Regions from separate parts of the Paenibacillus crassostreae genome, predicted to be linked through region 2. Evidence: riboswitches for the same ligand, from Rfam matches in the RefSeq annotation. Region 2 holds a riboswitch; the other holds the start of a gene.
What was found. Region 2 has a riboswitch for cyclic di-AMP ahead of LPB68_RS15890 (KamA family radical SAM protein). Riboswitches for the same ligand answer to the same signal wherever they lie in the genome.

Region 1 (5,596 bases), 970 kb from region 2:
GGTAGCGTTTTTGCCGACTCGTCTTTAGAAAAAGTTGTTGACAGTACCATTGGAGTAAATTACAAGAGTGGGGGAACGACTACAAATGGATTTGATTGTTCCGGCTACACTCGTTATGTCTTCTTGAAGTTAGGTATCACATTACCACATCAATCAGCTTCGCAATACCACATGGGTCAGGAAGTATCCCGTGCTGAGCTAAGAGCTGGAGATCTAGTCTTTTTCAACACTTCAGGAAAAGGTGTATCTCACGTAGGAGTATATGTAGGTAATGGGAAATTCTCGCATTCATCTTCTTCTAAGGGTGTCATCATCACCTCTCTCGGTCAAAGTTACTGGGCCGAACGCTACGTAGGTGCCAAACGAATCATGAGTACTGCGAAATATGAAGCAGCGACTTACAATTAACAATAGACTCATTAGTCATTTAATTTAAACAGTTGAAATTTAAGCAACCCTATATATTGCTTAGAAATACCCGTAAGAGGTATCAGCCTCTTACGGGTATTTTTTTTTCATATAAGAATCAATTTCATCGGAGCGATTCATTCTGTCTGTTAGCGTAATTATGAAATTGATTCAAATAAAGAAAATAACAACAAATTCGAATGAAACAATTGCCAAATTCTCATTCCTCTGATACAATAGTTCCAGTGATTACATAGTAACAACTTTGTAATAAGTATTGTAACTTTTATGTAAATTATATCTGCCGAATTCCCGATACAAAGGGAAGTGGGGGAACCGTCTTGGGTGAATTGATCTTGCATTAGAGGGATCATAGGGAACCTTCAACCGAATCCTTAAGCTAACCTCGCAGGCACCGGAAGGAGTTACTTTTTTTGAAAAAGACATGTTCAGCAGTAGCTTTAGGAATAGCGATTTTATTTACTATTGGGACTGGAAGCGCTTTCGCAGATTCGCAGATGGATAAGGTCATCGCACCAACGATAGGTATTGCCTATCAAGGTGGTGGAGTAACCACTAGTGGCTTCGACTGTTCTGGGTTCACAATGTATATCTATGGAAAGTTAGGTATCGACTTGCCACATCAATCTGGTTCTCAATTTAATATGGGAACAGCCGTTCAGCGTAGTGATCTTAGAGAAGGCGACTTAGTTTTCTTTAATACTTCTGGCAAAGGCATATCGCATGTTGGAATATATGTGGGCAATGGTAAGTTTGCACACTCTTCCTCATCAAAAGGCATCACAATCACTCCTCTCACTGAAAATTACTGGGATGACCGTTACGTTGGAGCTAAGAGAATCATGAGTAATACTACATATGAATCTGTCGCAATCGACAAATAAATGATACCTACAACCAACCTGTGGAAGGGATTTTAAATAATCTCCTCCACAGGTTTTTTCATTTCATCTATCTATCTAACAGAAAGGAGTATGACAATGCCCCTCTCAGAATTTATGATTTCCGTAATGACAGCTGAGCATGCTCGATCGATATCGGCTTGGAACTATCCTGTTCCTTACGACATTTACGGATGGATGCCTTGGGATCAAATGGAGGCGCTAGGTATTGAATTTGGTGACCCTTTGATTCGCGAAGAACAATATGTCTCTGTATTAAATGCTCAAGGAGAACTATGCGGTTTTGCACAATTTTTTCCATTGGTAGGTGTGACTCGCCTCGGGATTAGCCTCTGCCCTGATTTGTGCGGAAATGGGTTGGGTGTCAGTTTTGTACAATCTATCGTCCGAGAAGCTATTCGGCGGAAACCTGAGGATGAAATTGACTTAGAAGTTTTAACTTGGAACAAGCGTGCCATTCGGGTATATCACAAGGCGGGGTTTGAGATTACAGATGATTATGAACGACTAACCCCAGATGGATTACAGCCATTTCACTGTATGGTTTATCAATTATCTGTTGATCGCTATGATAAATAGCACTTTATTGTGCCGTTTATACAATATATAGTGGATTTTTCTTCATTTTTTTGTCACAATGGCTATGATGTATGTATCTATTCCGTTATAATAAAGTCATTAGCTTACATAAGAAAGGAAGAAAAGTATGCAAAAATATATCATGAGTGGTTTCTTCTTCGCCGCATGTGCCTTAGCTATCATACTTATGTTCACACTGCCTGGTAAAAGCGAAGTCGCTAAGGAAGCTAAACCGAGTATGCCCGAAGTTGTATTAGATGCTACTGCTGCTGAAGCGTCAGTAAAGGCCAATTGCATATCTTGCCATGGCGATCAATTGCAAGGCGGAGTTGGCCCTGGCCTACAAAATGCAGGTAGCCATCTCACTCCAGAACAAATTTATAATTTAGTAAGCAAAGGTAAAGGAATCATGCCTGCTTTCAAAGATACACTAGCCGAAGAAGAAGTTGCTAATGTGGCTCAATGGTTAGCTCAAAAGAAATAACATCATTAAGAACGGGTATCTTCTCTATTTAGAAGATACCCGTTCTGCGCTACTTCGCTCAACCCTTATTCACGATTTACTTTTCAAGACTCCACCATTGTTCAGACTCTCACTTATACACATCTTCTCAAATACTTCGTTATACTGTTTGGCTTCCTTGATATCTATTTCCGTTAGATATCCTGCATCCCAAGAAGTGAGCCGAAGAATAACAGTCTTATAATCAATGGTAATCAGAGGATGATGATTAAAGGCCTCAGAGATCGTTGCTACTTTATCAACAAATGAAATCCCCCTCATAAAACTTGAGAAGGTGAATCTCCGTTCTATAAAGCGTTCATTCACTAGGCTCCAACCTGTAAGCTGACTCAAATGCACGTCCACTTCTTCCCTTGTATACGTCACTCTTATGAATCCACCTTTCCATTCCACATGATCAACCAATGTCTCCTATGACCTTTACCCTTTTATTATTATATTCTTTCAGTTAACCTTTCATGCTCAATCTATATTAGATTAATGGCACAAAGGCTAGTTCTGTATCACCTATCAATATATTGATTCGATGATTCTCTCGATCATGAATCACAACCCCACTTCCAACAATGATAGATGGTTCTGTACCGAGTCCAAAAAATAAATCTTCCGCAAGTGCCTCCATTACCTCCAGCTTATCTTCTTTTTGTAACAAAGCCCACTCCTCTTCTTCCATCTCAAAAAATAAATAACTATCTGCAATCCGTTCTACAGCTTCCGTTAATTCCTTAAGAATTTGCCCATAATCACGACCATGTTTTACGCCCATTTTATGATCCTCCATTTCATATGTAACAGAACTTTAATAATTCATTTTATTATACAGGAAATTAGCCCTTAAATAAAAAGCCCTTTCTGACGATAAATACTATAATGCGTCTCTTGTGCGACAGTCCATCTTCACAATTTATATTTGGCGGCATGAAAGGATTCAATTCTATTTCTCATGGATGAGGTGTATAATGCAAATTTCAACAGTTATTGGTTTAGTTTTAGGTCTTATTTCAGTAGTCGTAGGGATGATTCTTAAGGGCGCTCCGATTAGTTCTCTAATGGTGCCTGCTGCATATTTAATTATTATAGGTGGTACCGCCGCAGCAGTCTTCATGGCCTTTCCTATGGAAGAGCTTAAGAGGTTCCCGAAATTAGTGAAAATTGTCTTCTTCAAGCAACAACTAATGGATCGTAAAGAGATGATTACTCTCTTTATGGATTGGGCCTCCATCACAAGACGCGAAGGATTGCTTGCCTTGGAGTCAAAGGTCGAAGAAATCAACGATGATTTCTTGCGTAGCGGTATGCGCATGATCATTGATGGTAATGACCAAGATTTCGTCCGTGATGTATTAATGGAAGATATCAATGCAACCGAGGATCGCCACAAGATTGGTTCACTTATCTTCTCTCAAGCTGGTATGTACGCACCTACACTCGGGGTATTAGGGGCTGTTATAGGTCTTATTGCTGCATTGGGTGATATGTCAGATATGGCTGTACTTGCCCATGCGATTGGTGCGGCTTTTATTGCAACTTTGTTAGGTATATTCACTGGTTATGTTATCTTTCACCCGATTGCTACTAAGCTTAAACGTATCTCTAAAAATGAGATTGAGCTTAGACTAATGATGCTAGAAGGCTTATTATCTATTCAATCTGGCGTGTCTACTATTGCGATCAGCCAGAAACTATCCGTATTCTTAACCCCTTCCGAACGTAAAGTAATGAAGGAAAGGGAGGGTGGTTCAGGTGAGCAAAAAGACTAGACGTCATGAGGAAGAAGAACATGCGGACGAGTCATGGCTTCTCCCATACTCTGACCTAATGACTCTACTTCTAGCTCTCTTTATCGTCCTGTATTCAATGAGCGCTGCAGATGCGGAGAAGTTCGAGGCAATGAGTGACGCATTTAGGGCTGAATTCACTTCAGGTACTGGTATTCTTGATCATACATCAGTTATTCCTAAAGATAACGCTAGCTCAGATCAATCAGCTGAAGAGATAACATCTAAGAAGATGACGAAAGATCAACAAGCATCGCTCATCAAACAAGAACAGATTGACTTAGAGAATTTAAAAGAACAAATAGATCAATATATTCAAAAAAATGGACTCACTGATCAGCTTGATACGAAGCTTAATCAGTCCCAGTTGATGATTACAATTAGCGACACTGCACTTTTCGCTTCAGGTAAGGCTAACGTGAAACCTGAATCTAAACAGTTAGCTACGGCGATATCAGGGATGCTTCAGCAGTTCCCTGACTATGAAATTGTTGTCTCAGGACATACAGACAATATTCCTATCTCCAACAGCGAATATGAGTCTAACTGGGATTTAAGTTCTGATCGAGCATTACAATTCATGAAGATACTATTGACTAACACTAAATTAGATCCTCAGAAATTCACACCTGTTGGATATGGTGAATACCATCCGCTCGTGGATAATAGCACTAATATCAATCGAGCTAAGAACCGTCGTGTAGAAGTATCCCTTATTCGTAAATATCAGGAGAACAATCAGGTCCTTGATGTTACAGCTGCTAAAGAATAAGCGATATTAGAAATCAATATACAAAAAAACGGCAAGCCCAAGGGAATCACCTCGGCTTGCCGTTTTTGTATAAATGATAGAGGAGCTTCTTACTCTAATTTATAGTTAAGCAGGGATCCAAGCTCTTGCCTCTCATCAGGCGTCAGATCCCACCATGTTCCAACCTTATGATTACCTAATTGAACATTCATGATTCGAACACGTTGTAGATCTTTAACCTCGTACCCAAAAGTTTGGCACATCCGCCGGATCTGCCGATTCTTTCCTTCTGTAAGAATAATGCGAAATTTCCGCTCTGATAACTGCGTCACTTCGCAAGGACGTGTCATCTCTCCTAAAATTTTTACACCAGTGGACATCCCTCTTACAAAAGATTCAGTAATAGGTCGATCTACACTAACTAAGTATTCCTTCTCATGTTTACCTTCTGCACGTAATATTTTATTAACAATATCCCCATCATTCGTCATTAGGATTAATCCTTCTGAATCCTTATCTAATCTACCAATAGGGAAGATTCGCTCCGAATGGCCTACAAAATCAACAATATTGCCCTGAATATGTAGCTCAGTTGTACAAGTTATACCTATAGGCTTATTAAGGGCGATATAAA
Region 2 (5,596 bases):
TGAGAACGATATTCAACCGGTTGCAATGGATTTCTGCCAAAGTTGTATGGTTGGTATTAATTCTCCAGAAGCATATGAACGTCTATTACATGATGCTGCACGAGGTGAATCGACTTATTTCACACGTTGGGATGAAGTGGCATCCGCTTGGTCATTTGTTGATCATATAGCTAAGGCTTGGGCAGATGAACCAAGTAAATTATCGACTTATCCAGCAGGTTCTTGGGGACCTAAAGAAGCAGATGAGCTACTTGCAAAGGATGGGTTCCATTGGTGGCCTGTTAATGGTCAAGATGAAGATAATGTAGTATGGCAAAAGTATAATTAATTGTCTGTAAAATTTTCATCCTCATGCAGGGTTGCATGAGGATGATTTGCATGGAAAATGTGGTACAATAATAGACATGACTTTAGAGATGAAGGGAAATGTGAAATGAACGAAGCAATAGATGCAACTTTGCAGAAGGAAGTGGATAAACGCAGAACTTTTGCGATTATTTCCCATCCGGATGCTGGTAAAACAACTTTAACAGAGAAATTACTACTGTTCGGTGGTGCGATTCGTCTAGCGGGTACCGTAAAAGCCCGTAAAGCGAGTAAGCACGCGACAAGTGACTGGATGGAGATTGAGAAGCAACGTGGAATCTCGGTAACATCTTCTGTTATGCAATTTGATTATAATGGACATCGAATTAACATTTTGGATACACCTGGTCACCAAGATTTTAGCGAGGACACCTATCGAACTTTAACCGCTGCCGATAGCGCAGTGATGTTAATTGACGTAGCTAAGGGTGTGGAGCAACAGACTGTTAAACTATTTCAAGTATGCGCACAAAGAGGTATTCCAATCTTCACGTTCATTAATAAGTTAGATCGAGAAGGTCGTAGTCCATTTGAACTTATGGAAGAGTTAGAACAAGTTCTTGGAATTCGTTCGGTTCCTATGAACTGGCCGATTGGTACAGGTCGTGATTTATGTGGAGTGTATGATCGCATGAAGAATCAAGTTGAACTATTTCAAGGAGACGATCATTCCGTCATTAAAGTTCAGAAGGTGGATGGCTACCGTGATCCTATCATTCGCGAGATGGCTGGGGAGTACTTGCATGATCAGCTTTGTCAGGATTTAGAACTACTTGATGTAGCGGGTGATCCATTTGATCTTGAAAAGGTGAATAGTGGTGAATTGACACCTTTATTCTTTGGTAGTGCGATTAATAACTTTGGAGTACAGACATTCCTAGAAAATTTCTTACAGTTGGCTCCTAAGCCAGAGCCACGCCGAAGTAGTGGGGGGCTAGTACAACCTACTAATGAGAAATTCTCGGGATATGTATTTAAAATTCAGGCAAATATGAATCCTGCTCATCGAGATAGAATCGCTTTCTTACGAATCGTCTCGGGGACATTTCGCCGTGGTATGTCAGTTAAACATATCCGTGTAGGTAAAGAAATTAAGTTGTCTCAGCCACAACAGTTTCTTGCTCAGGATCGTGACATCGTCGAGGAAGCATATCCTGGAGATATTATAGGATTATTTGATCCGGGTATATTCCGAATTGGTGACTCTATAAGTCAAGACAGTGATATGGTGTTTGAAGAACTTCCAACATTCTCTCCTGAAATATTTGCTAAGGTTACAGTTAAGAGTGCACTTAAACATAAGCAATACCAGAAAGGAATCGACCAATTAACAGAAGAAGGTACGATTCAAGTTTTCAAAACTGTGAGTTTTGATGATACGATTCTTGGAGTTGTTGGTCAGCTTCAATTCGAAGTGTTTGAATATCGAATGAAGGGTGAATATGGTGTAGATGTACAACTTCAACGAATGCAGTATCAATTCGCAAGATGGATTATTGACGAGAATCTCGATGCTAGTAAATTCCGCATAAATTCGACTCTTGTACAAGATAAAAAGGGAAACTATGTTGTGCTATTTGAAAATGAATATGCCATGCGGACGGCTATGGAAAAGAATCCAACCGCTAAGTTTCTAGAAATTGCACCTTAAGAGATATACTAAAATCCCCCTAACTTTAATTAAGGTTAGGGGGATTTTAGTAATCATTTGTTGTCCATTGTGATCATGTTCATTTCATGAGCGAGCAGTTTCATGATAATGAGACAGGTGTAACAGATTTAAGATGATCTTGTGCAACTTGAATGAGGTCATCCTGTTGCGTGGGGTCAATATTCTTCCAGATCATTTCGAAAATCGCTCCAAGTCCTGGTAATGCCGCTTCGGGGCCATCTACAGAACCTTCAATCATTTGACGTAGTTCAGCATCGTTCTTGTTGTGAACTTTGTGAATAATTGCTTGTCTCAGGTCAAGTACTATCGGCATATTATCTCCTCCACTTAATTGAAGTCATCGTTAATATACCCTTGATATCTCGATGAAATACAAGTTTGAAGATCAATATGCTATAATCATTGAATATCATTGAACATTCGGAGGTCTTGCAATGGCAAAAAAACAGTACGCCATCATTGGTATGGGGAGATTTGGTTCTAGTGTCGCAACGGCACTAACTGATATGGGATTTGATGTTCTAGCCATTGATTCTAATGAACAGCGTATTCAAGAAATATCGAATATTGTCACCCATGCGGTGTCCGCTAATTCAACAGATGAAGATGCATTACGCGCTCTTGGGATCCGTAATTTTGAAGTTGTGGTTGTTGCTATTGGCCAAGATATACAATCCAGTATTCTCACTACACTCATCTTGAAGGACTTAGGGATACCTACATTAATTGTGAAGGCTCAGAATGAACTTCATGGGAAAGTGTTACAAAAGATTGGTGCAGACAAAGTTATATTCCCTGAACGAGATATGGGACTTCGTGTCGCTCATCATTTGACTTCACCCAATATTCTAGATTATATCGAGTTATCGGATGATTATAGTATTGTTGAAATGAAAGTATCAGATGTTATGATCGGTAAGAATTTGAAGGAATTAGATGTTCGTGCTCGATTCGGTTGTAATGTTATGGCTATTAAGACAGGCGCTAAGATGAATATCTCACCAAATGCGAATCAACCGTTAGACAAAGAAGATGTACTTGTTATTTTAGGACAAAAAGATGATTTGATTAAATTAGAATTGGCATTTTCCGAATAAATAGGTATAGGATAAGGATGGTATAAGATGGACATTACATCCCTAAGCAATACACGAGTTAAAGAATGGGCACAATTGCTGGAAAAGAAGCATCGAGATCGTAATAACAAATTTGTTGTAGAAGGCGTCCATTTAGTACTGGAAGCATTGCAGTCTGGAGCCAATATAGAGTGTATTGCTTACGATATGGATAAGGGTATACCTAGCGAATTGAAACAAGTGAGTTCTAATGATGCCGAATGGATTGGTGTATCTTCTGCGATCATTGGAAAATGCACAGATACTGTAACACCTCAACCGGTATTTGCGGTTGTTCGTAAACAGTCTGTAGATCTAGAACAGTTACTTTCCATCAAGAATAGCTTAGTGATGGTTCTTGATAACGTACAAGATCCTGGGAATGTAGGTACGATTATTCGCAGCGCAGACGCGGCTGGAGCGGATGGTGTTATTCTGGGTCATGGTTGTGCAGATCTGTACAATCCTAAGACTATTCGGTCAACGATGGGGTCATTTTTTCATTTGCCTGTAGTTGAGGGGCAGTTATTAGAAATATTACCTCAAGCTAAACAAAGTGGGGCTAGACTAGTGAGTACGAGTCTGCAAGCCGAGTATACATGTTATGAATATGATTTCTCTGCAACCACGTGGCTACTTGTAGGTAATGAGGCGCAGGGTGTGTCAGAGCCTGTTAAGAAGTTGGTGGATGATTCCTTGATAATTCCTATGAGGGGACAAGCGGAGTCACTTAACGTAGGTATGGCATCCTCTGTGTTGATGTTCGAGGTTATGAGACAACGACATTACCGCAGTAAATAGGATAGACTGTTATCCATTAATTGACTAATAGGTATTATTTATGTAATATAAAGTTACGCTTAATTTTCAGCATATGCTGAGAAGCGGGGGAACCATTTTTTTGGGGCGAATCAATTCATATTGTAGGGAACCATCTTTCCCGAGCCCGACAGCTAACCTCGTCAGTAGTAGATGGGTCAAATTCTCTATTAACATTTTTACTAATGACCCGTTATCGGGTCTTTTTGCGTCTTTATGACCCGATATCCAACCGAGGTGAAGTTTTTTTCACTATTCGAGTTGGGGATGGGTCATTTTTATTTTTAAAAGGAAAAGGAGGGACAAATGTAACGACCACCAATCTATTTTCTAGGAGGAGTCATATGCCGCAACCGAAATATATCACCGATATTAATAAAATCATGGAAATCCCGGAACATGACCGTCAGATACTCAAACAGATAACGGAGAAATTCGTATTTCGTGTAAATGATTATTACTTGAAGCTAGTGAATTGGGAGGACCCAAATGATCCAATCCGGAAATTAGTCATTCCGAATGAAGGAGAATTGTTAGAGTATGGCCGCTGGGATGCTTCCGATGAAGATACCAACTACGTTGTTCCAGGATGTCAGCATAAATATAGAACGACGGCTTTATTAATTGTATCTGAGGTATGTGGTGCTTATTGTCGGTATTGCTTCCGGAAGCGGTTATTCCGTAATGATGTGAAAGAGGCTATGTCCGATGTGAGCCCTGGAATCGAGTACATTGCGAAACATCCTGAGATTAATAATGTACTGTTGACGGGAGGAGATAGCTTAATCCTTGCAACGGCAAAGCTAGAAATAATATTAGATCAATTACGTGAGATTGAGCATGTCAAAATTATTCGATTAGGTTCCAAAATCCCTGTATTTAATCCAATGCGGATTTATGAGGATGAGAGATTGTTAGAACTTATAAAGAAGCATTCGACTACTGATAAACGTATCTATGTCATGGCCCATATAAATCATCCGCGTGAAATAACGCCTGAAGCAAAACGGGGGTTTGAGGCGTTACATCAAGCAGGAGCGGTTATTGTGAACCAAACTCCTATTTTACGTGGCATTAATGACAATTCTGATGTACTTGCGGAACTTCTTGACCAATTATCTTGGGCCGGTGTTACACCCTATTATTTCTTTATTAATCGCCCAGTTGCAGGCAACCTTGATTTCGTTCTACCTTTAGAGGAAGTTTATCATCTTGTAGAAGAAGCTAAGGCGAAGACTTCAGGATTGGGTAAACGAATTCGCCTTTCTATGAGCCATACTTCTGGAAAAATTGAGATTCTAGCTATTGAAAATGGAAAGGCTTATTTAAAATATCATCAATCTAGAGATGATGAGTATGGGAAGTTCATGATTCTAGATTGTCCGAGGGAAGCTACATGGTTTGATGATTTACCGGGGAATGAGAAGTACTGGGAAAAGCCAGAGAAGAAATCCGATCAAGTTGTTTCGGTTAATGAAATGCCTGAAATGCCACAAAGAATTGAACGTTCGAAATTGGTTAAAGTGAAAGTGCACTAGGAATAGTTTTCATATGAAAAGACTGGTGTCTCCAAGGGTTATCCGTGGAATGCCAGTCTTTTTGGTGATTCACGGAGAAATGTTCT

Region 1: it holds a riboswitch for cyclic di-AMP, as region 2 does, so the genes downstream of both, LPB68_RS11480 (C40 family peptidase) here and LPB68_RS15890 (KamA family radical SAM protein) in region 2, are expected to answer to the same signal.

The regions. Positions count from the first base shown of each region.
Region 1 covers NZ_CP017770.1:2,468,582-2,474,177, forward strand. The annotation lists gene LPB68_RS11475 (C40 family peptidase) at 1-408, shown strand, start outside; cyclic di-AMP (ydaO/yuaA leader) riboswitch at 701-838, shown strand; gene LPB68_RS11480 (C40 family peptidase) at 843-1,313, shown strand; gene LPB68_RS11485 (GNAT family N-acetyltransferase) at 1,404-1,910, shown strand; gene LPB68_RS11490 (c-type cytochrome) at 2,038-2,394, shown strand; gene LPB68_RS11495 (4a-hydroxytetrahydrobiopterin dehydratase) at 2,464-2,799, opposite strand; gene LPB68_RS11500 (hypothetical protein) at 2,906-3,199, opposite strand; gene motA (flagellar motor stator protein MotA) at 3,393-4,193, shown strand; gene LPB68_RS11510 (flagellar motor protein MotB) at 4,177-4,983, shown strand; gene rluF (23S rRNA pseudouridine(2604) synthase RluF) at 5,073-5,596, opposite strand, start outside.
Region 2 covers NZ_CP017770.1:3,440,720-3,446,315, forward strand. The annotation lists gene zwf (glucose-6-phosphate dehydrogenase) at 1-328, shown strand, start outside; gene LPB68_RS15870 (peptide chain release factor 3) at 434-2,017, shown strand; gene LPB68_RS15875 (small acid-soluble spore protein SspI) at 2,118-2,351, opposite strand; gene LPB68_RS15880 (potassium channel family protein) at 2,473-3,135, shown strand; gene LPB68_RS15885 (TrmH family RNA methyltransferase) at 3,163-3,954, shown strand; cyclic di-AMP (ydaO/yuaA leader) riboswitch at 4,001-4,136, shown strand; gene LPB68_RS15890 (KamA family radical SAM protein) at 4,317-5,510, shown strand.